Prosthecomicrobium sp. N25: one gene and its partner. The protein of the gene in region 1 interacts with the protein of each later gene in a pairwise test. Links are inferred from orthologs where the notes say so. Each region holds a gene or a part of one and is shown in the gene's direction. Other genes may lie near its edges. The genes, in order: WBG79_RS25630 and sufA.

Region 1 (14,271 bases):
GACCTCGTCGGAGAGGGTGTCGGCGGCCGCGCGGGTGTCGGCCACGGCCTGCTTGACGATCTCGCGGACGTCGCCGGTCTGGCGCGTCAGGTTCATCTCCAGCTCGCGCAGGTTCTCGCCCGCGCGGGTCATCACGGACTGCAGCACCAGGTTCGACTGGGTCAGGCGCTCCAGGAGCTCGGTCATGTCCTTGCGCATGCGCTCGCCGGTCTCGTCGACGACGGCGACCGCGGCGCGGCTCTTCTCCTCGAGGGCCGTGACGAGCTGGTCCCGGGTCTCCGCGACGCTGCGCGAGGTCTCGATGCCCTGGCGGGCGACGGCCTCGGTGATGTCGCGGCCCTTGCGGTCGAGCGCCTCGATGAGCAGGTCGCGGGCATGGCCGACGCGGCCGGCGAGGTCGTTCGAGCGGCTCTCGAGCGCCTTCACGAGGGCGTCGTGGGCGCCGGCGAGCTTGCCGTAGATCTCGGCGGTGCGGGTGTCGAGCACCTCCGCGATGGCGTCGCGGGCCTGGCTCGTCCGGTTGGCGAGCTCCATCTGGCGGCTGTCGAGGGCCTTGACCAGGCTCTCCTGCGCTTCGCCGATGCCGGCGACCATCTGGCCGGTCTGGGTGGCCAGCGCGCCGGCGATGCCGCGCTGGGCGCTGCCGATGCGGTCAACCGCTTCGCCGACCCGGGTCTCCAGGAGCGCGGCGATGATGTCGCGGGCCTCGGAGAGTTTCTGCGCGGCGGATTCCGTGCGCTGGTCGAGGCTCTCCGAGAGCAGGCGCTCGGCGGCGCCGATCCGCTCCGCCATGGCGACGGTGCGACCCTCCAGGGCGTCGACGAGGCGCTGGCCGCGCTCGCCGAGGAGCGAGGAGATCTCGGCGGTGCGGCGATCGAGGTCGCCGACCACGGCGCCGGCGCGGCGGTCGAGCAGCTCGGCCATCTCGGCGGTGCGGCCGTCGAGCAGGGTCGCGACGGCGGCGGTGCGTTCGTCGAGCAGGCTCGCGGCCGCGTGGGTCCGGCCGTCGATGAGGGCGGCCGCCTCGGCGGATCGCGCCTGGAGGACGGTCGCGGCCTCGGCGGCGCGGCCGTCGATGAGGCTGGCGAGGGAGGCGGTGCGGCCGTCGAAGAGGCCGGTCAGGGCCTCGGTGCGGGCATCGACCAGGCTGGCGAGGCCGGCGGTGCGCTCGTCGAAGGCGGTGACGGCGGTCGCGGTGCGGTCGGCGATGAGGGCGGCCGCGTCGCCGGTGCGGCCTTCGATGAGGCCGGCGAGTTCGGCCGTGCGGCGGTCGAGCTCCTCCACCACGGTCGCCGTGCGCGCCGCCAGCAGGTCGGCGACGTCGCTGGTGCGGCGGTCGAGTTCGGAGACGACCAGGGAGGTGCGGGTCTCCAGCAGGCCGGCCACGTCCGCGGTGCGGCGGTCGAGTTCCTGGACCACGGTCGCGGTGCGGCCGTCGAGCAGGGAGGCCAGGGTCTCGGTGCGGCGGTCGAGCTCGTCGATGACGGCGCTCGTGCGGCCGATGACGTTCTCCTCGATCTGCAGGCCGATCGCCTGGGCGGTGTCGACCAGGGCGCGGCGCGCCTCGTCGCTCTTGCCGACGATCTCGGCGGAGGCCTCCGCCATGGTGCGGACGACGATCTGCCGGGCCTTGTCGGTCTCCTGGCCGAGCGTGCTGCCGATCGCCGACATGCGCTCCTGCAGGAGGCGGTCGAAGAAGGTGGCTCGCTCCTCGACGTTCTGGCCGAACTCCCCGATGCGGTCACCGAGCGAGGCGTTGAAGGCTTCGATGCGGCCGGACAGCATCTCGGAGAAGTCGCGGGCGCGGACCTCCATGGTGGAGGCGAGCTCGCGGGTGCGTCCGTCCAGGCCCTCGGCGATCTCGCCGGTGCGGCCGTCGAGGATGCGGGCGATGTCCGAGAGGCGGCCGTCGAAGAGGGTGGTGGCGTGGGCTTGGCCCTCCGCGAAGGCGCGGGCGATCTCGCGGGTGCGCTCGATCAGGGTCTCGCCGATCTGGCGGGCACGCTGGTCGAGGGCCTCCTCCAGGCGCTCGGTGCGCTGGCGGACCGTCTCCGCGAAGGCGTCGGTGCGCTCCGCGAAGGTGGTGGCGACGGTGTCGACGCGGGCGGCGACGGTCTGCTCGAAGGCGGCGGCGCGGCTCTCCAGGACCTTGCCGACCTCGTCCGCCTTGCTCTCCAGCGCGTTGCCGAAGTGGGCCATCTTGCCGTCGATGGCCGAGGAGAGGCTGACGGTGCGGGCCTCGATGGTCTCGGCCAGTTCGTCGGTGCGGCCCTGGAGGGCGTCGACGAGGGCGACCGTCTTGCGGGTGAGGGTCTCGTCGACCAGGCCGAGGCGGCGGTCGAGGAGGTCGCGGATCTGTTCGGAGCGGGCGCCGAGGGCCTCCACCACCGCGGTGGCGCGGTGGTTGACCAGGTCGTCGATCGAGGTGATCCGGTCGGCGAGGCCGGTGGTCAGCTCGTGGCCGCGGGCCGTCAGGGTCGACAGGAACTCGCCGCCGACGCTCGACATGCGCTGGGTGACGATGTCGCCCTGGGCGGCGACGAGGCGGGCGACCTCGGAGCCGGCCTTGGCGAGGCGTTCGGCCAGTTCCCCGGTGCGGGCGGAGAGCCCGTCCGAGACCTCCCCGAGGCTCGCCTGCAGCGCCTCGCGGAAGTCGCGGGTGCGCGTATCGATGATGCTCTCCAGGCCCTGGCCGGCGCGGACGATGGTGTCCTCGAGCTCGGAGCCGCGCAGCACGACGGCGTCGTGGATGCGGCTGCCGGCGACCTCGAGCCGGTCGGCGAGGGCGGTGCCGTCCTCCCCGAGCGTCTCGGTGATGCGCTCCAGCGAGGCCTCGATGCGGCCGGCGACCTCGCTGCCGCGGGTCGTCAGTGTCTCGATGATGCGGCTGCCGGCGCCGTCCAGCCGGCCGGTGATGTCGCTGCCGGCGGTGCTGAGGTCGACCACGAGGGTTTCGCCGGTCGACTTCAGGGCGGCGTCGACCTCCGAGCCGCGCGCCACGATGGCGTCGACGATGCGGGTGCCGGTCTCGTCGATGGTGCGGGCGATGCCGCTGGTATTCTCGCCGAAAAGCCGGTCGAGCTCGCCGGTGGCGCGGTCCAGCGTGCCGGTGAGTTCGCCGCTGCGCAGGGCGATCACGTCGGCCACCGAACGGCCGGCCTGGCTGATCGTGTCGGCGGCCTCCTGGGAGCGGCCGATGAAGATGTGGGTCAGTTCGGTGGCGCCGCGCGACAGGGCCTCGCGCACCTCGGCGCCGCGGGACTCGATCAGGTCGGCGACGCGGCTGCCGGAGGTCTCGAGCGTTTCGGCGACCTGCCGGGAGCGGCCGTCGAAGAGCTCCTCCAGGCCGAGGGTGGCGCGGACGAGGGTATCGCCAAACTCGGCGCCGCGCTCGGACAGGCGATCGATCAGGTCGCGGCCGGCATGGCCGATCGTGTCGGCGGTCTCGCGGCTGCGCTCGACGAACAGCCGGTTGAGCTGGTCGGCGGCGCGCTCCAGGGCGTCCGTGACTTCGCCGCTGCGGGCGGCCATGACGTCGGCGACCTCGCGGCCGGCGTTGCCGATGGTCCCCGCCGCCTGGCGGGCGCCGTCCGTGAAGAGGCGCTCGATGGTCTCGGTGGCGGTCGTCAGCGTCGTGCCGACCTCGCCGCCGCGGGCCTCGATCATCTCGACGATGGCGCGGCCGGCGGTGCCGATCGTGTCGGCCGTCTCGGCCGAGCGCTCGACGAAGAGGCGGTCGAGGTCGGTCGTGGCGCGGGTCAGCGTCTGTCCCACCTCGCCGCCGCGCGCCTCGATCATCTCGACGATGGCGCGGCCGGCGGTGCCGATGGTGCCGGCGGTCTCGGCGGAGCGCTCGACGAAGAGGCGGTCGAGCTCGGCGGTCGCGCGGTCGAGGGTCTCGCCGACCTCGCCGCTGCGCGCGGCGATCAGGTCGACGATCTCGCGCCCGGCGCTGCCGAGGGTGCCGATGGTCTCGGCGGAGCGTTCGATGAAGAGACGGTCGAGCTCGGCGGTCGCCCGGTCGAGCCGCTCGCCGACCTCGCCGCCGCGGGCAGCGATCAGCTCGACGAGTTCGCGGCCGGCGGTGCCGAGGGTGTCGGCGGTCTCGCGGCTGCGGTCGACGAAGAGGCGATCGAGGTCGCCCGTGGCGCGGGTGAGGCTCTCGCTGACCTCCATGCTGCGCAGGGAGATCATGTCGACGATCTCGCGGCCGGCGGAGTTGATGGCGCCCGTAACCTCCTCGGCGCGGCCGGAGAAGATGCCGTTCAGCTCGCTCGTGGCGCGGTTGAGGCTTTCGCCGACTTCGCGGCCGCGCAGGTCGATCAGGTCGACGAGTTCGCGGCCGGCCGTGCCGATGGTCTCGGCCATCTCGTGCGAGCGGCCGGTGAAGAGGCCGTTCAGCTCGTCGGCGGCGCGGGTCAGCGAGGTGGTCACCTCGGTGCCGCGGGTCGAGATCATCTCGGCGATGGCGCTGCCGGTGCGCGAGAAGGTCTTGTCGATGCTGTCGGCGTGGGCGAGCAGGTCGTTGGAGACCTCGCGGCCGCGATCGAGGATGGTCTCGGCGACCAGGGTTCCGGTGGTCGACAGGGTGTCGGTGAGGGTCGAGCCGGTGTCGGTCAGCAGGCGGATCAGGCTGTCGCCGGTGCGGCTCAGGTTGTCGTTGAGGGCGGTGGACCGGTCGGTCAGCGTGTCGATCAGGGTCTGGCCGGTCGACGCGAAGGTGGTGTTGAGGGTCGTGCCGCGCTCGGTCAGCGTGCCGACGAGGTTCTCGCCGGTGCGCGACAGGGCCTCGGTGACGGATTGCGAGCGGTCGAGCAGATTGGTGATGAGCTGGTCGGCGGTCGAGGACAGGCTGTCGGTGACGAAGCGGCTGCGCTCCGAAAGCGCCTCGACCACGGAGGTGCCGGTGCGGTTCAGGGTCTCGGTGACGGCGGTCGAGCGCTCGGTCAGGCTCTCGATCAGGCTCGCGCCGGTCATGGAGAGGGCCTGGGTGACGCTGTCGCTGCGCTCCGTCAGCGTGTCGATGAGCGTGGCGCCCGTGTAGGACAGGGTCTCGGTCAGCGAGCGGCTGCGGTCGGTCAGCGTGCCGATCAGGGTCTCGCCGGTCTTGCTCAGCGTGTCGTTGAGGCTGGTCGAGCGCTCGGTCAGGGTCTCGATCAGGCTGGTGCCGGTCGTCGACAGGGTCTCGGTGACGGCACGGCTGCGCTCGGTCAGCGTGTCGATCAGGGTGGCGCCGGTGGAGCCGAGGGTGTCGTTCACCAGGGCCGTGCGCTCGGTGATTGTGTCGATGAGGTTGGTGGCGGTCCGGTTGAACGTGTCGCTGATGACGGTCGAACGCTCGGTCAGGCTGTCGATCAGCGTGGTGCCGGTCTGGGTCAGGCTGTCGTTGACGAAGGCGGACCGCTCGGTGAGCGTGTCGACGAGGCTCTGGCCCGTCTGGCCCAGGCGGGCGTCGAGGGCGCTCGAGCGTTCCGTCAGCGTGTCGATCAGGGCGTTGCCGGTGCGCGACAGGGTCTCGGTGACCGACTGGGTGCGCTCGGTCAGGGTGTCGACGAGCACCGTGCCGGTGAGCGTCAGGGTGTCGTTCAGGCTGGTCGAGCGCTCGGTCAGCGTATCGATCAGGGTCGTGCCGGTGGCCTGCAGGCGGTCGGCGAAGACGGTGCCGCGGTCGTTCAGGGTCTCGACCATGGTGCTGCCGGTCTCGGCGAGGCGGTCGATCACGGCGGCGCCGGTGCGCTCCAGCGTGTCGCCGAGGCTCGCCGAGCGCTCGGTCAGCGTGTCGATGAGAGCGCTGCCGGTGGTCGCGAAGCTCTCGGTGACGAAGCTCGTCCGCTCGGTCACGGTCGTGACGAGCTCGGTGGTGGTCCGGTTCAGGGTCTCGGTCAGCTGGTCCGTCCGGCTCGACAGGAGCTGGACGACCTCGCTGCTCATGCGCGAGACCTCCTCGGTGAGCCCGACGCTCTTGTCCGAGAAGGTGTCGATCAGGGTCGTGCCGGTGCGGTTCAGCAGGTCGGCGACCTCGCCGCCCTTGAGGGTCAGGGTCTCGGAGACGATGCGGCCGGCGGTGGCGATGCGATCGGCGACGTCCGCGCCGAGGCCGGCGACCTGGTCGGTGACGTCGCGGGTGGCGACGGAAATCCGGTCGGTGACCTGGGTGCCCTGCTCGGCGAGGCTCGAGATCAGCGTCTCGGTCGACCGCTCGATGCGGGCGGCGAGGTCGGCGCCGCGGTCGTCGAGCGAGCCGGCGAGGCGGGCGGTCGCGGTGTCGACCACCTCGGCGATGCGGTCCCGGGCCTGGCCGAGGTCGCCCGCGAAGGTTTCGTGCGCGCCCGTAATGGCGGTGCGGACGCGCTCGGCATTGTGCGCGATGGCCTCGCGCTGATTGACCAGCTCCTCGATGAGGCTGCGGATCTTCAGCTCGTTCTCGCCATAGGCGCGCTCCAGCGAGGCGACCTCGTTGTGGACCAGGATCTCAAGTTCGCTGGCGCGCGCGACGGCGCGGTCGAGACCGTCGCCGACGGCGGCCATCTCGCGGCGGATCGCCTGGCCGAGCGACACGAGGGCGTCCTTGGCGACGATCTCCGGCTCGGCGAGGCGAAGGGCGACCTCGGTCATCGAGCGCGAGGCAATGCGCAGTTCCTGGGCGCGCCGGATCATCAGGGCGAAGACCCAGAAGGCGACGACCGGCACTACGACGGCGACCAGGGACCACATCATGGCGGTCGGGCCGGTCGCGCCCTCGACACGCATCTGCCAGGCGACGGTGCCGGCAAAGCCGGCCCAGGCCATGGAGGCGATCAGGGCGATCCAGTAGGGGGCGGCGCTCGGCTTCTGGTTGGCCCGCAGCACGAGGGCGGAGACGGTCTGGCGGTCGTCGTTGGCGGGCAGGCGCGGCGAGGGTCGCGGTGCCGGGTCGGGCGCCGGGGCGGCGGGCCCGGCCGACGCCGCGGCCGAGGCCGGGGGCGTCGCCGCCGGCTCGAAGATCAGGGTCGGCTCTTCCGACAGCGAGATGCTGGCCGAGACGGGCGCGGACTGGGGCGTGAAGAGGGCGGGCTCGGGGCCGGTCGCGGCCGCGTTCACCATCTTGGACGAGCGGCCGAACAGGCGCCGGCCGGCGGACGGCTTCTCGGCCTTGGTCTCGGCGGCGGCGGGGGCGGGCGCCGGCGGGGGCGGGGGCGGGACCTCGGGCGCCGCGGCGCTCTCAGGAGCCGCGGTGGGGGTCTCCTCGGGACCGCCGAAATCCAGCTTCAGGGCTTCCTCGACGGCCGAAAGGGCTGCCTCGGCAGGGTCCATCTGCTTGTTCTGATTGGTCGCCATCGTGATCCGTCGCCTCGCGTCCGTACTCTCAACTCACGCATTCCCGCCGTCCGGAAAGATCCGGACAGTCGACGATCTGTCGTTCCCGTCCTGGATCAAGACGAAAACGTAGTCGGACCAGGCTACGGTCGGTCGGGCGAACCCGCCGACCCAGCCTCCTCACAAGTTGCCGCAAGCCCGATGGTAACGGGTCGTTAACGAAGTTGAAACACCGGGGGGGCGGAATCCCCGATCATCGTTAACGCGGCTCGTCCGGGGCGCCTGCTCCCGCCTGCTCCTCCCTCTATCGCTTCAAGGATTACGAAGGAAGAACCAAGAGATCGACGCGGCAGCGCACCTGGGCACGCAACCGGGCACCGAATCGGTCCCCCGAGAGGGGTCCGGGCGGGTGGCGCCCGGCGGTGTTTACCAATGCGGTCACCACGCGCTGCCGCGGGCAGGCTCCCCGGGGCCGCGCACCGCGGGTTTTCCGGACCGGCCGGCGGGGGTGGATCAACGGCTCGTTAACCGCGCCGGGCGCGCAAGGGTTTCTTCACCCTGTTCGCGAATGAGACGGCGCAACCCACGGAACTTTACTCCGGATTGGCGGCGGGCGGGCTTCTCTCAGCGGCACGGACGCGCGGTCCGGTAGCGAACGGGACGGGCAGCATGCCTTCGACGATGCGTGACGTGGATCATGGTCCGGTGCCGGCGGCGCCTTTCCCGGCCCAGGACCGGCCCGTGGATCTCGCCCACCTCGCCCGGCTGACGTTCGGCAGCCGCGACCTCGAGCGCGAGGTGCTCCGGCTCTTCCTCGGGCAGTCGAGGGGACTTCTGGAGCGCATCCGGGCGGCCGAGGCGGCGGACCAGCGGTTCATGGCGGCCCATACGCTGAAGGGCAGCGCCCGCGGCATCGGCGCGGTCCGGGTCGCACGGCTCGCCGAGGCGGCCGAGCGCAAGGACCTGCCCGCCGGCGACGCGGCCCGCATCCTGGCCGAGCTCGCCCGCGCGGTCGAGGAGGCGAACGGCTTCATCCGCGACGTCCTGGAGGACTGACCGCGGCGGGTCGCGGCGCATGGGCGCTTCGCGAGCCGAACCCTTGACGTTCCGGCCCAACCGTTTATCTCGGGCTCTCCACTTCCCCCCCGCCGAGCCCGAGGCTTTCGATGGCCAAGATCACCTACATCACCCATGACGGTCAGGAGCACGTGGTCGAGGCCGAGCAGGGCTCGACCGTCATGGAGAACGCCGTGCGCAACGCGGTGCCGGGCATCGAGGCGGAGTGCGGCGGGGCCTGCGCCTGCGCGACCTGCCACGTCTATGTGGACGAGGCCTGGTACGGGAAGGTCGGCGCTCCGGAACCGATGGAAGAGGACATGCTGGACTTCGCCTACGACGTCCGGCCGACCTCGCGGCTCTCCTGCCAGATCAAGGTGAAGGCCGACCTGGACGGGCTCGTCGTCCGGGTGCCGGAGCGCCAGGCCTGAGGCGGATCCCGCTCAGGCGAGCGGGATGTGGATTGCGGTGAGGAGGTCCTGCGGGGCCGTCCGGCGCGGGTCGTTCAGGTATTCCTCGAAGGGCGGCTCGTCGGCGGCCTGGTGGCCGCTCGACGGCAGCCACTCCCCGTAGAGCCGGCGATAGGCGGTCCCGAGGTCCTCGTAGGGCCCGTGATGGACGTGGACGGCGTGGAGGCCGCCGGCGACCGTCAGGATCTCGACCTCGCCCTCCGGTGCGACACCGGGGCCGACGACCAGGCAGGCGGCCGAGCGCAGATCCTCGGGCGGAACCGAGCCCGGGTCGTCGTAGCCGATGGCGAGGCAGCGCGTTGCGGGGCCGATCAGCCCCCTGGCGCCGGCCCAGGCGAGCAGGCGGTCGAAGGCGCGGCCGATCTCGCCGTAGGGCCCGCGGTGGCGCACGGCGGCGCAGCGAAGCGGCTGATATCGGGCGACTGTCACGTCCAGCATGTCGAGGTCCTCCGAGGCGTTCGGGACGAGGGCACGGGGCGGTTCGGCGACGGAGCCGGCCCGGCGATAGGCGGCCGGGGTGACGCCGAAGCGGGCCCTGAAGGCGCGCGTGAAGGCGGCGGCCGAGCCGAAGCCGGCGCGCCGCGCGACGACCGGGACGGGCAGGGCGCTCTCCCGGAGGTCGGCCGCGGCTCGGGCGAGGCGGAGCCGGGAGACCGTCCCGGCCACGGTCTCCTGCATCATGGCCCGGTAGATCCGGTGGAAGTGCCAGCGGGACAGGCAGGCGATCCCGGCCAGTTCGTCGAGGGTGAGGTCCCCGTCCCGCCGGCCGTCGACATGGGCCGCCACCCGGGCGACCACGCGCTCGATCCGCTCGACATAACTCTTCCGGGTCGCGTCCCTGCGCATCCGTCCGCCTCCGATGCCGGCGACCATAGCGGCTGCGGCTTGATCCGGGTTGCGGACATGATCCGGGCGCGACGGTCCGCGCGCCGCGCCGCCCGGATGCGGCGGAGCCCATCCCGGGGGTACGGGAATCCCCGCTTCGGCATGCCGGGAGTGAAATGTACCTCGCGCGGCCGCGGCGACCCGATTATATGAGCCGATCCTTCCTCCCGCGGCCGCGCCGCCCTTGCCAACGGCAGATCCATGTCCGAACCGATCACCACCGACGTCGTCATCATCGGAGCCGGCCCGGTCGGCATCTTCGCGGTCTTCGAGCTCGGCCTCCTGGACATGAAGTGCCACCTGATCGACATCCTCGACCGGCCGGGCGGGCAGTGCACGGAGCTCTATCCGGAGAAGCCGATCTACGACATCCCCGGCTACCCGATCGTCGGCGCCCAGGAACTCGTCGACAAGCTGATGGAGCAGGCGAAGCCCTTCGGGCCGACCTTCCACTATTCGCAAATGGTGGAGCGACTGGAGAAGCGCGAGGACGGCACCTTCCTGATCGGCACCGACGCCGGCACGCTCTTCCACGCCAAGGTCGTCGTCATCGCGGCGGGCGGCGGTTCGTTCCAGCCGAAGCGGCCGCCGGTGCCGGGCATAGAGGCGTATGAGGGCCATTCGGTCTTCTACGCGGTGCGCAAGATGGAGGCCTTCCGCGACCAGGACATCCTGATCGTCGGCGGCGGCGATTCCGCGCTCGACTGGACGCTCAACCTGCAGCCTATCGCGCGGCGGGTGACGCTCCTGCACCGGCGCGACGAGTTCCGCGCGGCGCCGCATTCGGTCGAGCAGATGCGCAAGCTCGTGTCGGACGGCGCGATGGACCTGCGGCTCGGGCAGGTCACGGGCCTCAAGGGCCAGGGCGGCCAGCTCGAGACGGCGACCGTCAAGCAGAACGACGGCTCGGTGCTCGACGTGCCCTGCACCCGCATGCTGCCCTTCTTCGGGCTCACCATGAAGCTTGGCCCGATCTCCGAGTGGGGGCTCAATCTCCACGAGAACCTGATCCCGGTCGATACCGAGAAGTTCGAGACCTCGGTCAAGGGCATCTTCGCGGTCGGGGACATCAACACCTATCCGGGCAAGCTGAAGCTGATCCTCTCGGGCTTCCACGAGGTGGCCCTGATGGCGCAGGCGGCCAAGCGGATCATCGCGCCCAACCAGCGCATCGTCTTCCAGTACACGACGAGCTCGACCAGCCTGCAGAAGAAGCTCGGCGTCGCCTGACGCCCGGCTGACCGGGATTCGACTCAAAAGCGCATACTTTTCAGCACGTTCGGGAAACCTTAAGCGGTCTCGTGCAGTCTCGGCGACGAGGGCCGGCGGCCCTCGCCTGTTGCGTCTGGATCGGATTGCCCATGTTCGGTGCCCATGACTTCTCGCACGTCCACCGGAACCATTTCGGTCCTGACATGGATCCGTGGCTCTTCGCCGACTTCCTAGACCGGCGCCACGTGGTGCGCGGCACGGCCGGGGCGGACACCCTGACGGGGACGACCGGGGACGACCTGATCCGCGGTCACCACGGCGTCGATTCGATGACCGGCGGCGACGGCAACGACATCTACGTGGTCAACGACAGCGGCGACCAGGTGGTCGAGACGGCGAATCACGGGACCGACACCGAGCTCTCCTTCGTCACGCGGACGCTCGACGCCAACGTGGAGAACCTCGTGCTCTCCGGCTCCGCCGCCATCGACGCAACGGGGAACGCTCTCGACAACATTCTGGTCGGCAACCGGGGCGACAACGTGCTCGACGGGGGCACGGGGGCCGACAAGCTCTGGGGCGGGCGCGGCGACGACACCTACATCGTCAACTCGACCGACGACCGCGTCATGGAGAGCCGGCACAACGGCACGGACCTGGTGAAGGCCTCGGTCGACTTCACGCTCGGCGACGACGTCGAGAACCTGGAGCTGACCGGCACGGCGATCCACGGGACGGGGAACCGGCTCGGAAACGCGCTCCTCGGCAACAGCCGCGACAACGTCCTCGACGGCGGGGCGGGGCGGGACACGCTCGACGGCGGGACCGGCAACGACACCCTGACGGGCGGGCGCGGGGCGGATCTCTTCAAGTGGGGCGCCGGCGACGACCACATCACCGACTTCCACGGCGACGCCGGGGACCGCATCGACATCGACGTGGCGGGGGTCACCTCCTGGGCCGGGCTCCTCAGCCACGCCTCGCAGGTCGGCATGGACGTGGTCATCACCATCGGGACGGCCCACCTGACGCTCGAGGGCTTGCACCTCTCCGATCTCGACGCGAACCAGTTTGTCTTCTGACGGCGTTCCCCCGCGCGGTCCGCCGCCTCCGGCCCGGCCCGGACCGACGGCGCCCGTCGGACGGGCTGGGTGCCGGTCGGACCTTCGTCGGTCCGGCATCAGACGTTCATCAGTAGGTACTCGCGTTCCCAGCTCGAGATCACGCGGTTGTAGAGCCGCCACTCCATCCGCTTCACGTCGATGAAGGCCTGGACGAAGCGGGGGCCGAGCACGGCCTTCAGGGGCTCGCATTCGTCCAGCATGTCGAGGGCCTCCGGCAGGTGGGCGGGGAGTGAGACGCCGAGCGTGTGGGCGTTGACGGTGACGACGGGCTCCGGCTCGCGCGCCTCGTCGAGGCCGACGAGGCCGGCCGCGAGGGTGGCCGCCATGGCCAGGTAGGGGTTGGAATCCGCCCCGATGACCCGGTTCTCCACGCGGCGCGACTCCGGGCCGCTGTCGGGCACGCGCAGGCCGCAGGTGCGGTTGTCCCGGCCCCAGTGGACGTTGATGGGCGCGTCCGACTCCAGGCGGATGCGGCGGTAGGAGTTCACGTTCGGGCAGTAGAGCGACATCGCGGCGGGCACGTAGCGCTGCAGGCCGGCGATGTAGTGGAGGAGGGCGGGGGCGTCGGACCCGTCCGCATGCGCGAAGATGTTGCGGCCGTCGGCGAGGCTGACGATCGACTGGTGGATGTGGGTGGCGGAGCCGGGCTCGCCCATGTGCGGCATGGCCATGAAGGTGGCGACCATGCCGTGCTTCTGGGCCGCCTGGCGGGCCGTGCGCTTGAACAGGAAGGTCTGGTCGGCGAGCTCGATCGGGTCGCCGTGGCGGAAGTTCATCTCGAGCTGGGCGGGGCCGGCCTCGTGGGCCATGGTGGCGATCTCGATGCGGCTCGCCTCGCAGTAGTCGTAGATCAGGTTGACGACGTGGTCGAAGTCGTTGGCGTGCTCGATGCCGTAGGCCTGCCGACCGGACTCGCGCCGCCCGGACAGGCCGATCGGCACGCCGAGCGGCAGATCCGGGTCGTCGTTGCGGGCGACGAGGTAGTATTCGAGCTCCGGGGCGACCACGGGCCGGAGCCCGCGGGCAGCGTAGAGGCCGACCACGCGGCGGAGCACCGAGCGCGGCGCGAAGTCGACGGGCGAGCCGTCGGCGAAGTAGGAATCGCAGATCACCTGGGCGGTCGGCTCGCGGTACCAGGGGACGACCCGGAGGGTGGCGAGGTCGGGGACCACGCGGACGTCGCGGTCGAGCGGGTTGACCACCTCGGACTCGTCGGCGGTGTCGCCGGTGACGCCCTGGAAGAAGATGAATTCCGGCAGGCGGATACCCTGGTCGCCGAGGGCGCGGATGAAGTCCTCGCGCGGCACGATCTTGCCCCGCATGATGCCGTTCATATCGGGAACGAGGCATTCCACTTCGTCGATGGCGTGCTCGCGAAGCCATGCGGTTGTCGTAACGGCATCCGGAGACGGCTTGTTGTCAGTTTCGGGCATGACAGGGTCCGGCAAGGGCGTTAGAAGATCGATCGAGTCCGGGCCGAGCCTAAGCTTCCCGCAGCCGGATGACCATGACCAACCGACGGTCCCGGCCGTCGGATCCGCCCGACGATGTCGCGAGGTGCATCCCTATGAGACTGATTGCGGCCATGGCCTTCGCGGCCGTCGTCGGCCTGTCCGCGCCCGCGGCGGCGCAGGACATCAACGGCTTCTTCGGCCGGCTCGGGGGCGCCTGGTCGGGATCCGGCACGGTCAAGACAGATCCGGCCGCCGCCGCGGGGGCGACCACCTGCCGCCTGTCGGGGACGCCGGCGGGCCAGCAGGTCACCATCACCGGGAGCTGCGACGGCGCCGCCCAGGGCGCGCAGCTGAGCGTGGTGCTCCGCTACAGCGACGCCACGCGGGACTTCGTCGGCACCTTCCAGGGCGGGACGGAGCGGGGCACGGCCTCCTTGTCGGGACGGCTCACCGGCAATACCTTGTCGATGCGCGTGACCTCGGAGTCCGGCGAGACGAGCTTGCTGGCCCTGACCTTCGTCGGGGCCGAGCAGATCGCACTCAAGGTCAGCGGAAAGGACAAGGGCGGCAAGACGGTGGACTACGTCTCGCTCGCCCTGCGCAAGAGCTGACAGGGGCCCATGTTCGTCAGGTTCTTCACCGAGCTCAAGGGGGCGGGCATCCCGGTGTCGCTCCGCGAATACCTCCTGATGATGGAGGGGCTGGAGAAGGACCTGGCGGAGAAGCGGGTCGAAGACTTCTACTACCTCGCGCGCGCGACCCTGGTGAAGGACG
Region 2 (14,145 bases), on another replicon or contig:
GGCGTCGTCGGAGCCGAAGCGGGTCAGGAGCTCGATGTTCTCGACCGGCAGGTAGAGCTTGTCGCCGCCCGCATAGACGAGTTCCAGGCAGTCGTGCGGGGCGCCGGCGGCCGTGATGGTCTTCAGGCCCGTGAAGCGGCCGATGCCGTGGTCGACATGGACGACGATGTCGCCCTCGGCGAGCCCGGTCACCTCCGTCAGGAACTCGGAGCCCTTGGCGCGACGCTTCTTGGCCCGCACGAGGCGGTCGCCCAGGATGTCCTGCTCGCCCAGGATGGCGACGTCGTCGATCTCGACGCCCGCCTCGATGCCGAGCACCCCGACGCCGACCGCGCCCTTCGGCAGGGCCAGGATCTCGGGGAAGGTCCTGACCGGCTTCAGGTCCGTCAGGCCATGGTCGCCGAGGACCTGCGCCAGGCGATCGAGCGCCCCGTCCGACCAGGCGGCGATCATCACCCGGCGCCCGGCCTTGCCGAGTTCGCGCACGTGGGAGACCGCCGCGTCGAAGACGTTGACGTCCCCGGCCTGGCGTTCGGTCAGGAAGCTGCGCCCCTGGCGGCCGCCGAGGTCGAGGACCGCGGGACTGTCCGGAACCGCGAAGGGGGAAAGGTTGGCGACCTTGCGGGCCTCCAGCCGGCCGTGCCACTCCGCCGCGGTCAGGTAGAGCGCCTCGGGCTCGACCGGCTTGTAGGGGACCGCACCGCCGCGCGCGTCGCCCATCGCCTCGCGGCGGGCCTCGTAGTGCTCGCGGATCTGGTCGAGCCGCTCGCCGACGCTCTCCTCGACGTGGCTCTCCAGGACGAGCGGCACGTCGCCGACATGGTCGAAGAGCGTCTCCAGCTTCTCGTGGAAGAGCGGCAGCCAGTGCTCCATGCCGGCGTAGCGGCGGCCCTCGGAGATGTGCTGGTAGAGGACGTCGTCCTTGGTGGTCGCGCCGAAGCGGGCCACGTAGGCACGGCGGAAGCGGCTCACCGTGTCGGGGACGATGGTCACCTCCGACATGGGCACCCATTCGAGGCGCTTCAGGCTGCCGGTGGTGCGCTGGGTCTCGGCGTCGAAGCGGCGGATCGACTCCAGCGTATCGCCGAAGAAGTCGAGCCGGACGGGGGCCTCGGCGCCAGGCGCGTAGAGGTCGAGGATGCCGCCGCGCACGGCGTATTCGCCGGTTTCCCGAACCGTCGACGTGCGCGAGAAGCCGTTGTTCTCCAGCCAGCGGACGAGGTCCGCCATGTCGACCCGATTGCCGGGCACGGCCGAGAAGGTCTCGGCGGCGATGAGCGCGCGCTCGGGCACGCGCTGGACGACGGCGTTGACGGTGGTCAGCAGGACCACCGGCTTGTCGGTCGCCTCGGGCTTGGCGAGGCGCGACAGCGTGTTCATCCGCCGCGCGACGACTTCCGGGGTGGGCGAGACGCGGTCGTAGGGCAGGCAGTCCCAGGCCGGGAAGGTCATCACCTTCACGTCTGGGGCGAAGAAGCCGAGGGCCGCCTCCAGGCTCGCCATGCGGGCGCCGTCGCGCGCCACCGCCAGGAGGCCCGGCCGGCCGCCGCGTCCGCCTTGCGCGCGGGCGAGGTCGCCGATCGCGAGGGCCTCCAGGCCGTCGGGCAGGCTGGCGACGGTGACGTGGCGGTGGCGGTCGAACAGGCCTTTGAGGGGCTTCATGCGTCGAGATCCGTGCGGGCGCCGGGGCGCCGCGAAGGGGGTGGGTTCGGCGAGCGGCCGGCGAGGGCGCGCCGGGGGCTCAACGCATGACGAGACCGCCCGGCTGCGTGTGGAAGGCCTTGACCTGCCGGAAGAGCGGCGTGTCGTAGTTGCCCGGCGTCTCCTCGCGGTCGATGATCCAGGCGAATAGATCGCGGTCCGGCACGTCCATCAGCCGCTCGAACTCCGCGAAGTCCGTCTCGGACAGGGTCGCCAGGTGGGCGTCCGCGAAGGTGCCGAGGAGAAGGTCCATTTCCTTCGTCCCGCGATGCCAGGCGCGGAAGAGCGCCTTCTTGCGCGAGGGCGGCAGGCCGTCGGAGGAGATCTGGGTGCCGGACATCGGTCTGAAGCCTCGTCGGAACAGGCGAGCGCCGCCGGGGCCGGGAGGCGGCACCGTCGGGACATGGCGGCGGGGGCGCCGCGGGGCACATATAGCGTGGCCGGCCCGGCCTGTCAGGTCCGGGCCGCGCATCCTGCCCCGGCGCGGGGCGCGGGGCGGCCGCCACGGACAGGGCCGAAATCGCCGGTCGGGGTGGCGGCCGCACTCGTCTCGACTTGTTAAATGTTGAAGTATTCACAAGCTCGCAACCGAGATCCTCGGTAATCATTGCAGGCGTGAGCGTTACGGCGCAGTCTCATTCAGGACTATGCAGCCTCCTCAGTGCCTGCCGACGTGTCGATGCCCCAATCTCATTCCGCCTCGCTCTCCACCTTCCGGGCCGTCCTGGCCGACGAGACCGGCGGCTATTCGGTGGTGGCGGCCATCATGGTGCCGGTCTGGATCGGGCTGACCGGCTTCGCCTGCGAGGCGGGGCTGTGGCTCTACTCGAAGCGCACCATGCAGGGCGCCTCGGATCTCGCGGCGGTCAGCGGCGCCACGGCGGGCAAGACCTCGGCGGCGGCGGCGCTTGCGGAGGCCAAGGCGGTCGCCGCCTCGATCGGCTTCGTGGACGGGACGGGCGGCGCGGTCGTCACGGTGAGCCGGCCCCCGACCCAGGGCGCCTACGCGGCGCGGCCGACCGCCGTGGAGGTGACGATCGTCCAGGACGAGCCGCGCTGGGTGTCGGCCCTGTGGAACGCCACGCCTGTGCGCGCCTCGGTCCGCTCGGTCGCGCTGCCGATCGAAGGCGGCGGCTGCGTCCTGGCCCTCAACCGCACGACGTCCGGCGCCGTGACGATCCAGGGCACGTCGGACGTGCGGCTCAGCCAGTGCGGGCTCTACGACAACTCCGCGTCCGCCAGCGCGCTGGTGGTCGGCGGGTCGGCGACCTTGCGGGCGCAATCGGTCGACACCGTCGGCGGGATCAGCGGGTCCTCGGCCATCACGGCGACGGACGGCATGCGGACCGGTTCGGCCGTCAGCCCCGACCCCTACGCGACGGCGACCTTCCCGCCGCGGACCGGCTGCACCGCGAACAGCCTGGACGTGAAGGGCAAGAAGACGCTGAGCCCGGGCGTCTATTGCAACGGCCTCAGCTTCAATGCCAATGCCGAGGCGACGCTCGAGCCCGGGATCTACTACATCGACCGGGGCAGCCTCACGGTGAACGGCGGCGCCACCATCACGGGCACCGGGGTGACGCTCGTCTTCACCTCGTCGACGGGCTCGAACTATGCGACGGCGGCCATCTCCGGCGGGGCTTCGGTCAATCTGTCAGCACCGACCTCGGGTCCGCTCGCGGGCATCGCCGTCTTCGCCGACCGCAACATGCCTGTGGGCACGACCTTCAAGTTCAACGGCGGCTCGACCCAGTCGATCCAGGGCGCGATCTACGTGCCGACCGGCAAGGTCGATTATGCGGGCGGGGCCGGGGCGGGCGGCGGCTGCACGCAGCTGGTGGCGGACACGATCACCTTTTCGGGCAACGCCCAGTTCGAGCTGAACTGCTCGGGCCGAGGCACGCGGACGATCGGAGGCGCGGGTGCGCGGCTGGTGGAGTAAGTCGGCAGGCCGGCTTCCGGCGCGCCGCGGCCTGGTGGCGGACCGCCGCGGGGCGGCGATCCTCGAGCTGTCGCTCGTGCTGCCGCTCCTCTTCATGCTGGCGCTGCTGGCGACCGATTTCGGCTTCGGGCTGTTCCGCGGCCTCCAGGTCCAGAATGCCGCGCAGTCGGGCCTGCGGTCCGCGGTGGTTGGCGGCTTCGACGCGGCCCGGATCACGGCGGTCGTCCAGGGAGCGGCGGGCGCGTCGGGCATCACCATGGCGTCGGCGCCGCGCCAGTTCTGCGGCTGCCCGGCGACGACCGGGGTCCAGGAGATCGCCTGCTCGTCGACCTGCAGCGGCGGGGCCACGGCCGGGACCTACGCGACCCTGACGCTGACCGCCCGCTACACGCCGTGGCTGGCGACGCCGTTGCTGCCGAACGGCCTCACCTTCACGACCCGTCCCCTGGTCCGGCTGCAATGACCCGGCTGGCGCGCGACCGGCGCGGCGTCTCGGCCGTGGAGACGGCGCTGGCCTTCCCGGTCTTCGCCCTGTTCCTCTATGCGCTCGTCGACCTCGGCCTGATGGCCTGGAGCCGTGTGTCGCTGCAATTCGCGGTCGAGGAGGCGGCGCGCTGCTACAGCATCAAGAGCCCCTCGTGCCTCACCGTCCGCGACACCCAGCGCTATGCGGTCGGGGCCACCTACGGCTTCAACGCGACCACCGAGAACTTCTCGGTCGGCACCGAGGGCTGCGGCGTCCGGGTCCGCGGCTTCTACCGCTACGCCATGATGAGCCACATCGGCACCAGCCTGACGACGCTGCTCTCCGCGGACACCTGCATGCCGATGTGAGGCGGGGGCGTCCCGCCGAGGGGGATGCCGAAACGAAAAAAGCCCGGGCGAACCCGGGCCTCTTCGTCGAAACTGGCGGGAGCGACGGGGCTCGAACCCGCGACCTCCGGCGTGACAGGCCGGCGCTCTAACCAACTGAGCTACGCCCCCGCATTTTCGTTCGCCGAGGGTGGTGCCCGCGGCGATGGGGGGTCGTTTAAGGCCCCCTGGGTGGGATGTCAAGCGAGCCTGTGGATCTCGTCCCGGGCGTATGCGGGGCGCGGCTTCAGGCGGCGTCGGAGCGGGCGAGGCGCTTGTCGACGTAGGTCTCGCAGGCCGACATCAGCTCCTCGACCTTGTTCTCGAAGAAGTGGTTGGCGCCCTCGACGATCTTCTGGTCGATCGTGATTCCCTTCTGGGTCTTCAGCTTGTCGACGAGGCCCTGGACGTCCTTCTGGGGCACGACCTTGTCCACGTCGCCGTGGATGATCAGGCCGGAGGAGGGGCAGGGGGCCAGGAACGAGAAGTCGTGCAGGTTGGCCGGCGGTGCGATGGAGATGAAGCCCTCGATCTCGGGCCGGCGCATCAGGAGCTGCATGCCGATCCAGGCGCCGAAGGAGAAGCCGGCGATCCAGCAGGAACGCGCGTCCGGGTGGACGGTCTGCGCCCAGTCGAGCGCCGCGGCCGCGTCGGAGAGCTCGCCGCCGCCGTGGTCGAATTCGCCCTGGCTGCGCCCGACGCCGCGAAAATTGAAGCGCAGGACCGCGAAACCGCGCTTCGCAAACAGATAGAACAGCTGGTAGACGACCTGGTTGTTCATCGTGCCGCCGAACTGCGGGTGCGGATGCAGGATGAGCGCGATGGGGGCGTTGCGCACCTTGGCCGGTTGGAATCGGCCTTCGATGCGTCCGGCCGGTCCGTTGAAGATGACTTCGGGCATGGGTGCGGTCGTCCTTGCGATGGTCTCGGGATCCCGGCGAGCGGGGCGGATGACGGCGGGCCGGGGAGGGCGGCTCGGGTCGTCGGGTCGGCTCTCGGTCGGGGTCCGCTCGGGTCCGGTGTGGCAAAGGGCCGGACGAAAGCTGTCCGGCCTGCAATCGTCCTCTGTTATCATGATCGAGGGGGACGGTTTCAAGAGTTTCGACGAGCAGAGGCACGGTCCTCGCGAGGAAGTCGGCGGAAATGGCGACAAGGCGAATCTATCTCGACCACAATGCCGGCTCGCCGCCGCGCGAAGAGGCGGTCCAGGCGGCGCTCGAGGCGATGCGCGCGGGCGGGAATCCGTCGTCGGTGCATGCCGAGGGGCGGGCCGCGCGGGCCCGGGTCGAGGCGGCGCGGGTGGCTGTCGCCGCGCTCGCGGGGGTGCCGGCCGGGCAGGTGGTCTTCACCGCCTCGGCCACGGAGGCGAACGTCACGGCGCTCAGCGCCGATTGGGTCGCGGGCGCCCGGGCGCTGCGGCTGGAGCGCCTCCTGGTCTCGGCGACCGAGCACCCCTCCGTCCTGCGCGGCGGGCGATTCCCGGCCGACCGGGTCGAGGTCGTGCCGGTCGGGCCCGATGGCGTGCTGCGCCTCGACGACCTGGCGGCCCGGCTCGCCGCCGGGACCGGTCCGGCGCTGGTCGCCGTCCAGGCGGCCAACAGCGAGACCGGCGTGCTGCAGCCGATCGGCGAGATCGCCCGGCTGGTTCGGGCCGCAGGGGGCGTCCTGGTCTGCGACGCGGTCCAGGCCGCCGGGCGCCTGCCGATCGAGGAGCTCGACGCCGACGTCCTGACGCTTTCCGCGCACAAGATCGGCGGGATCCAGGGCGCCGGGGCGCTGGTCGCCCGCAAGGCCGAGCTGCGGCCCCTGCCGCTGCTCCCCGGCGGCGGGCAGGAGGCCAATCGCCGCGGCGGCACCGAGGCGGTCCCGGCGATCGCCGCCTTCGGCGCGGCGGCGCTCGCCGCAAGGCAGGATCTCGAAAGAATCGAGCAGGTTCGCGCCGAGCGGGACTGGCTCATCGGCGCCTTGCGCTCTATATCAGGCACTGTGACGGTCTTCGGGGAAACCGCGGATCGTCTCGCCAATACCGCATCCGTCGCCCTGCCGGGCCTGCCGGCTGAAACGGCGGTGATCGCGTTCGATCTCGAAGGCGTCGCGATCTCCTCCGGCTCGGCCTGCTCTTCGGGCAAGGTGGCGGCGTCGCACGTGCTGAAGGCCATGGCGGTGCCCGCGGACCTCGTCCGCAACGCACTCCGGGTCAGCCTCGGATGGTCGACGACGCGCGAGGACCTGGAAGGCTTCGTGGCGGTCTGGCGGAAGCTCGCCGCCCGGGTCCAAACCGATCGCGGTCGCGCTGCGTAAGCACATCATGCGGAGGGCTCGCCCTTCGTCCCGTGGAATCGTCTTGAACCGGCGGTCCTTGAAGCCGCGTCGGGGGAGAGAAAAATGCCTGCAGTCCAGGAGACGGTCGAACAGGTCCTCGCGATCGACGTAGACCAGTACAAGTACGGTTTCGAGACTCAGATCGAGTCCGACCTGGCCCCGAAGGGCCTCAGCGAAGACATCGTCCGCTTCATCTCGGACAAGAAGGGCGAGCCCGAGTGGATGCTCGCATGGCGGCTGGAGGCCTATCGGCGCTGGCTGACCATGGAAGAGCCCACCTGGGCGCGGGTGGACTATCCGAAGATCGACTTCCAGGACCTCCACTACTACGCGGCCCCGAAGGGCACCGCGGGTCCGAAGTCGCTCGACGAGGTCGACCCGGAGCTCTTGCGCACCTACGAGAAGCTCGGCATCCCGCTCAGGGAGCAGGAGGTGCTGGCGGGTGTCCAGGGCGCGCGCATCGCGGTCGACGCGGTGTTCGACTCTGTCTCCGTGGTAACCACGTTCCGCGAGGAACTCAAGAAGGCTGGCGTCATCTTCTGCTCGATCTCCGAGGCGATCCGCGAGTACCCGGAGCTGGTGCGCAAGTACCTCGGTTCCGTCGTCCCGGTCACGGACAACTACTACGCGACGCTGAATTCCGCGGTCTTCTCCGACGGATCCTTCGTGTATGTGCCCCCGGGCGTGCGCTGCCCGATGGAGCTCTCGACCTATTTCCGGATCAACGAGAAGAATACCGGCCAGTTCGAGCGCACGCTGATCATCGCCGAAAAGGGCGCCTACGTCTCGTACCTGGAAGGCTGCACGGCCCCGCAGCGCGACGAGAACCAGTTGCATGCCGCCGTGGTCGAGCTCGTCGCGCTCGAGGACGCGGAGATCAAGTACTCGACGGTGCAGAACTGGTACCCGGGCGACAAGGACGGCAAGGGCGGGATCTACAACTTCGTCACCAAGCGCGGCGATTGCCGCGAGGCGCGGGCGAAGATCTCCTGGACCCAGGTGGAGACCGGGTCGGCCATCACCTGGAAGTACCCGAGCTGCATCCTGCGCGGCGACGGCAGCCAGGGCGAGTTCTACTCGATCGCCATCTCGAACGGCTACCAGCAGGTCGATTCGGGCACCAAGATGATCCACCTGGGCAAGAACACGTCGAGCCGGATCATCTCCAAGGGCATCTCGGCCGGGCGCTCCAACAACACCTATCGGGGCCTCGTCTCGATCAACAAGCGGGCGACCGACGCGCGCAACTTCACCAACTGCGACTCGCTCCTGATCGGCCACGACTGCGGCGCCCACACGGTGCCCTACATCGAGACCCGCAACGCGAGCGCCACGGTGGAGCACGAGGCGACCACCTCCAAGATCTCCGAGGACCAGCTCTTCTACTGCGTGAGCCGCGGCCTCTCCGAGGAGGAGGCGGTGGCCCTGATCGTCAACGGCTTCGTTCGGGACGTCCTGCAGCAGCTCCCCATGGAGTTCGCCGTGGAGGCCCAGAAGCTGATCGGCATCAGCCTGGAAGGCTCGGTCGGCTGACCCTCCGCGCCGGCCGCCCCGACGAGGGCCGCGGGCCGGCGCTCCATCCCCCGGACAGAACGGCAGAGCGCTCCAGCGGCGCCGCCACGGACAGAGACGACATCATGCTCGAGATCCAGAACCTTCACGCGAAGATCGCCGACGAAGACCGCGAAATCCTTCAGGGATTGTCGCTCAAGGTTAACCCCGGAGAGGTCCATGCCATCATGGGGCCGAACGGCTCCGGCAAGTCGACGCTCTCCTATGTGCTCGCCGGCAAGGAGGACTACGAGGTGACCGAGGGCACGGTCACGTTCGACGGCGAGGACCTGCTCGCCCTCGGTGCCGACGAGAGGGCGGCGCGCGGCCTCTTCCTCGCCTTCCAGTATCCCGTCGAGATCCCGGGCGTCGCCAACATGACGTTCCTGAAGGCGGCGCTGAACGCCCAGCGCAAGGCGCGCGGCGAGGGCGAGATCTCCACGCCCGACTTCATGCGGCTCGTCCGCGAGAAGGCCGGCCAGCTGGCGATCTCGCCGGACATGCTGAAGCGGCCGGTCAACGTCGGCTTCTCGGGCGGCGAGAAGAAGCGCAACGAGATCCTGCAGATGGCGGTCCTTCAGCCGAAGCTCTGCATCCTCGACGAGACCGACTCCGGCCTCGACATCGACGCGCTCAAGGTCGTCTCCGAGGGGGTGAACGCGCTGCGCTCGCCCGAACGGGCCTTCGTGGTGATCACCCACTACCAGCGCCTGCTCGACCACATCCGGCCCGATTTCGTGCATGTCCTCTCGCGGGGCCGCATCGTCCGCTCCGGCGGGCCGGAACTGGCGCTGGAACTCGAGGCCAAGGGCTACGCCGATTACGTCGGCGAGGCCGCCTGATGCCGGAGGCCGCCGCCATGACCGTCCAGCCCGCGATCCTGCGGACGCAGGCCGAGAAGGATCTGATCGAAGCCTACCGGCAGAAGCCGGAGCGCGCCGACAGTTCCGCCATCCTGCAGCTCCGCGACGCCGCCTTCGCCCGGTTCGAGAAGGCCGGCCTGCCGCATCGGCGGGTCGAGGAGTACAAGTACACGGACCTGCGCGCGCTCCTGCGCGGGGTGCCGCCCCTCGCCCGGCCGGCCGACCCGGAGACGGCGCGCGCCGTCGCCGCGGCTCCGGCCTCCCTCGCGGGCGTCGACCGTCACCGCCTCGTCTTCGTCAACGGGCATTTCGAGCCGCTCCTGTCGGACGTGGCCGGTCTCGACGGGGTCTCGACGCACCCGCTCTCGACCCTCCTGCCGCACGGCCATACCCTGGGCGAGCGGCTCGGGATCTCCGCGGCCGCCAGCGCCGACCCGATCGTGACGCTCAACACCGGGCTGATGCGCGACGGCATGGTGATCCGCGTATCCGCCAAGGCCAAGCCGAAGAAGCCTATCGAGATCGCTCACGTCTCAACCGGCGCGGCCGCGTCGGTCGCACTCCGGCACGTGATCGAGGTCGAGCCGAACGCGGAGGTCACCTTCCTGGAGACCTTCCGGGGCCCCGAGGGCGTGCCGATGCACACCAACGCGGTGACGGAGCTCAGGCTCGAGGACTGCGCAAAGGCGACCTGGATCAAGCTGCAGACCGAGGCCGTGACTGCGGTTCACTTCTCGACCCTGGTGGTCACGCTCGGCGAGAAGGCCGCGCTCGAGCACTTCGCGCTCGGAGCCGGCGCGGCGGTCGCCCGGTCGCAGCTCTTCCTCACCTTCGCGGGGGAGCACGCGACGCTCTCCACCCGCGGCGCCACGCTGCTGGACGGCCGGCGGCACGGCGACACGACGCTGGTGATCGACCACGCCGTGCCGCACGGCACCAGCCGGGAGCTCTACAAGGCGGTGGTGGACGATGAGGCCCGGTCGATCTTCCAGGGCAAGATCGTCGTGCGCCAGCACGCCCAGAAGACCGACGGCAAGATGTCGTCGAACGCCATCCTGCTGTCCGATTCCGCCGAGGCGATGAACAAGCCGGAGCTCGAGATCTTCGCCGACGACGTGGTCTGCGGCCACGGCGCCACCACGGGCGAGATCGACGACCGCCTGAAATTCTATCTCATGAGCCGCGGCATCCCGGAGTCAGAGGCCGAGAAGCTGCTGATCGTGGCGTTCCTGGGCGAGGTCTTCGACGCCATCGAGAACGAGGCCGTCCGGGACGCGGTGGCGGCGGAGGTCGAGCATTGGCTGGAGCGCCGTGCGACGCGGGCCGGCTGACGCCGGCCCCGAGTCCCGAGCCCCGGACCGGGGCCCGCATGGCGCGGGTCCGTCCGGGGGTGCGGTTGAGGGGCGGTGCGGGCCCCGGGACGAAAGGCGACAGGACGTGACGTTCGCTGCTGATACGACCCCCTACGACGTCGACGCGATCCGGCGGGACTTCCCCATCCTGTCCATGAAGGTGAACGGCCGCGACCTCGTCTATCTCGACAATGCGGCGAGCGCGCAGAAGCCACAGGCGGTGATCGACCGGATGGTCAAGGTGATGACCTCCGAATACGCCAACGTGCATCGCGGCCTGCATTACCTGGCCAATGCCGCGACCGAGGCCTACGAGGAGGCCCGCGAGATCGTCCGGGCCTATCTGGGCGCCGCCTCGACGGACGAGATCATCTTCACGAAGTCGGTGACCGAGGCGATCAACCTGGTCGCCAACTCGCTCGGGCAGGGGATCGGGGAGGGCGACGAGATCGTCCTCTCGCTGATGGAGCACCACTCCAACATTGTCCCCTGGCACTTCCTGCGGGAGCGCAAGGGCGCCGTCATCAAGTGGGTGCCGGTCGACGACGCGGGCAACTTCCTGTTCGAAGACTTCGAGAAGCTGGTGACGCCGCGCACCAAGGTGGTGGCCGTCACCCACATGTCGAACATGTTGGGCACGGTGACGCCCATCAAGGACATCGTCCGGGTGGCGAAGTCGGTCGGCGCCAAGGTGCTGGTCGACGGTGCGCAGGCGGCGGTCCACATGCCGGTCGACGTCCAGGATCTCGGCGTGGACTTCTACGGCATAACCGGCCACAAGCTCTACGGTCCGACCGGCATCGGCGTCCTGTGGGGCCGTCGGGAGCTGCTCGCCGAGATGCCGCCTTTCCTCGGGGGCGGAGAGATGATCCGGGACGTGACCCAGGAGTGGGTCACCTACGGCGAGCCGCCGCACCGCTTCGAGGCCGGCACGCCGCCGATCATCGAGGCCGTCGGGCTCGGCGCGGCGCTGAAATATATCGAATCCGTCGGCCGCGCCCGCATCTCCGCCCATGAGGAGAGCCTCAGGGCCTATGCGCACGAGCGGCTCGGGTCGATCAACCGGGTGAAGATCTACGGCCATGCGCCCGGCAAGGGCGCCATCGTGGCCTTCGACCTGGAAGGCGCCCATGCCCACGACGTCGCCACCATCCTCGACCGCTACGGGGTTGCGGTGCGCGCGGGGACCCATTGCGCCCAGCCGCTCTTGAAGCGTTTCGGCGTCACCTCCACATGCCGTGCATCCTTCGGGATGTACAATCGGCTCGACGAGGTCGACAGGCTTGCCGAAGCCCTTCAAAAGGCTCATGATTTCTTCGCATGACGACGGACGTGGCGGAACCGAGGGGCATCAGGCCATGGACTTGAGAGTGGACGACCGCCAGGAGACCGCGCCCGTCATCGTCGGGCCCGCGGATTCGGCCATTCCGGCGGAGGAGCTCGAGCGGCTGACGGCCGACATCGTCGGCGCGCTGAAGACCGTATACGACCCCGAGATCCCGGCCGACATCTACGAACTCGGGCTGATCTACAAGATCGACATCGACGACGACCGCAACGTCGACATCGACATGACCCTGACGGCCCCGGGATGCCCGGTCGCCGGCGAGATGCCGGGCTGGGTCGAGAACGCCGTCAGCGCCGTGCAGGGCGTCAACGACGTGCGTGTCCGCATGGTCTTCGATCCGCCGTGGGACCAGTCCCGCATGTCGGAAGAAGCCCGCGTCGCGCTCGACTGGTACTGACGGGGAGAAGCCGATGTTCGGACTGAAGGTGATCTCTCTGACGGACGCCGCCGCCGACCGCGTGAAGGAGATCATGGCGGGCTCGGACCAGGCGGTCGCGGGACTGAGGGTCGGCGTGAAGAACGGCGGCTGCGCCGGTATGTCCTACACGATGGACTATGTGGAGACGGCGGACCCGAAGGACGACGTGGTCGAGGAGAAGGGGGTCAAGGTCTACGTCGACCCCAAGGCCGCGCTCTTCCTGCTCGGCACCACCATGGACTTCGAAACGACCAAGCTCTCCTCCGGCTTCGTGTTCCGGAACCCGAACCAGGTCTCGGCCTGCGGCTGCGGCGAATCCGTCGAGCTGAGGCCGGCCAAGATCGACGCGGTCGGCTAGCCCGCCGCATGGACCTCTTCGACCGCCTGCGCGCCGCCCGTCCCGACGACTGGCGGGCCTATGTCGCCCATCCCTTCGTGGAAGGCCTCGGATCCGGGACGCTGCCGGCCGCCGCCTTCCAGAGCTATCTCGTCCAGGACTACCTGTTCCTGGTCCAGTTCGCCCGCGCCTATGCGCTCGCCGTCTACAAGGGGCGGACGCTCGAGGACATGCGGGCGGCCCATGCGGGGCTGAAGGCGATCCTGGACGTGGAAATGGACCTCCACGTCCGCCTCTGCGGTCGCTGGGGCCTCTCGCCGCGGGACCTGGAGCGCACCCCCGAGGCCCGCGCCACCACCGCCTACACCCGCTATGTCCTCGACACGGGCCTGCGCGGCGACCTCCTCGACCTGCACGTGGCGCTTGCGCCCTGCGTGGTCGGCTATGCGGAGATCGCGGCGGCGCTGGCGGCCCGGCCCGGGGCGCTCTCCGAGTCGAACCCCTACCGCGAGTGGATCGCCGAATATGCCGGCGAGCCCTACCGCGAGGTGGCCGTCGCCGCCCGCGCGACGCTCGACCGGCTGGCCGCGCGCGCCATGACCGAGGCTCGCTTCGAGGATCTCGCCTCGATCTTCGGCCAGGCGAGCCGGCTGGAGGCGGACTTCTGGAGCCAGGGGCTCGAGGTGCTCGGCGGTTAGCCACCCCGGAAACCGCGTTTTCAGCGAAGCCTTGCCGGAGCCCCCGCTCCGCCCGCTATAGTCCCGGTCCGTTGGCCCGGAGACTCGCTGCCCATGACCCGTTCCTGCCTGATGATCGTGCTCGCCGCGGGCGAGGGGACCCGGATGAAGTCCGCGATCCCGAAGGTGCTGCACGAGATCGGCGGCCGGCCGATGGTCGGCCATGTCATCGCGGCGGCCCAGGCGGCCGGCGCCGACCGGATCGCGGTCGTGGTCGGCCCGCGCATGGAGGCGGTGGCCGCCGCCGTCGCGAAGGCGGCGCCCGGGGCCCAGGTTTTCGTGCAGGAGCAGCGGCTCGGCACCGGCCATGCGGTGCTGCAGGCCCGCAAGGCGATCGAGGCGGGCGCGGACGACGTGGTGGTGCTCTACGGCGACACGCCGCTGGTCACGCCCGAGACCCTGCTCGCCGTGCGGGCGCGGCTCGCCGCCGGGACGGACGTGGTCGTCCTCGGCTTCCGCACGCCGAAGCCGGCCGGCTACGGCCGCCTGCTCACGAAGAACGACCGGCTGGTGGCGATCCGCGAGGACAAGGACGCGAGCGAGACCGAGCGGGCCGTGACCCTGTGCAATTCGGGCATCATGGGCTTCCGCGGGCTGAAGGCCCTGCAGCTGCTCGACCGGGTCGGCAACGCCAACGCCAAGGGCGAGTACTACCTGACCGACGCGGTGGAGATCGCCGTCGCGCAGGGACTCTCGGCCGCCGTCGTCGAAGGCGACGAGCC

What was found.
Region 2: the proteins of WBG79_RS25630 (region 1) and sufA interact in binary tests that used the Escherichia coli proteins (3 or more experiments, as listed by UniProt). The link is inferred for Prosthecomicrobium sp. N25 from one-to-one orthologs.

What each region holds. Positions count from the first base shown.
Region 1 is NZ_JBBCAT010000005.1:260,627-274,897, forward strand. The notes cover bases 7,321-10,122. They hold WBG79_RS25630 (2Fe-2S iron-sulfur cluster-binding protein), read left to right. Parts: upstream 7,321-8,462; coding sequence 8,463-8,783; downstream 8,784-10,122. Other genes in these bases: WBG79_RS25625 (Hpt domain-containing protein), read left to right, coding at 8,038-8,352; WBG79_RS25635 (AraC family transcriptional regulator), read right to left, coding at 8,796-9,668; WBG79_RS25640 (NAD(P)/FAD-dependent oxidoreductase), read left to right, coding at 9,909-10,122. Also shown: WBG79_RS25620 (hypothetical protein), read right to left, coding at 1-7,317; more of WBG79_RS25640, read left to right, coding at 10,123-10,937; WBG79_RS25645 (calcium-binding protein), read left to right, coding at 11,069-12,001; WBG79_RS25650 (glutamine synthetase family protein), read right to left, coding at 12,100-13,476; WBG79_RS25655 (hypothetical protein), read left to right, coding at 13,611-14,108; WBG79_RS25660 (vWA domain-containing protein), read left to right, coding at 14,118-14,271. UniProt on the Escherichia coli protein: Ferredoxin are iron-sulfur proteins that transfer electrons in a wide variety of metabolic reactions. Although the function of this ferredoxin is unknown it is probable that it has a role as a cellular electron transfer protein.
Region 2 is NZ_JBBCAT010000001.1:2,995,172-3,009,316, reverse strand. What follows is about bases 11,349-14,024. They hold sufA (Fe-S cluster assembly scaffold SufA), read left to right. Parts: upstream 11,349-12,341; coding sequence 12,342-12,707; downstream 12,708-14,024. Other genes in these bases: glmU (bifunctional UDP-N-acetylglucosamine diphosphorylase/glucosamine-1-phosphate N-acetyltransferase GlmU), read left to right, coding at 13,478-14,024; tenA (thiaminase II), read left to right, coding at 12,716-13,384; WBG79_RS13625 (SUF system Fe-S cluster assembly protein), read left to right, coding at 11,942-12,328; WBG79_RS13630 (cysteine desulfurase), read left to right, coding at 11,349-11,907. Outside these bases: mfd (transcription-repair coupling factor), read right to left, coding at 1-1,662; WBG79_RS13680 (FAD assembly factor SdhE), read right to left, coding at 1,742-2,041; WBG79_RS13675 (TadE/TadG family type IV pilus assembly protein), read left to right, coding at 2,381-3,643; WBG79_RS13670 (TadE/TadG family type IV pilus assembly protein), read left to right, coding at 3,678-4,106; WBG79_RS13665 (TadE/TadG family type IV pilus assembly protein), read left to right, coding at 4,103-4,477; WBG79_RS13655 (alpha/beta hydrolase), read right to left, coding at 4,743-5,396; WBG79_RS13650 (cysteine desulfurase family protein), read left to right, coding at 5,639-6,796; Fe-S cluster assembly protein SufB, read left to right, coding at 6,881-8,350; Fe-S cluster assembly ATPase SufC, read left to right, coding at 8,455-9,210; Fe-S cluster assembly protein SufD, read left to right, coding at 9,228-10,562; more of WBG79_RS13630, read left to right, coding at 10,669-11,348; more of glmU, read left to right, coding at 14,025-14,145. UniProt on the Escherichia coli protein: Is able to transfer iron-sulfur clusters to apo-ferredoxin. Multiple cycles of [2Fe2S] cluster formation and transfer are observed, suggesting that IscA acts catalytically.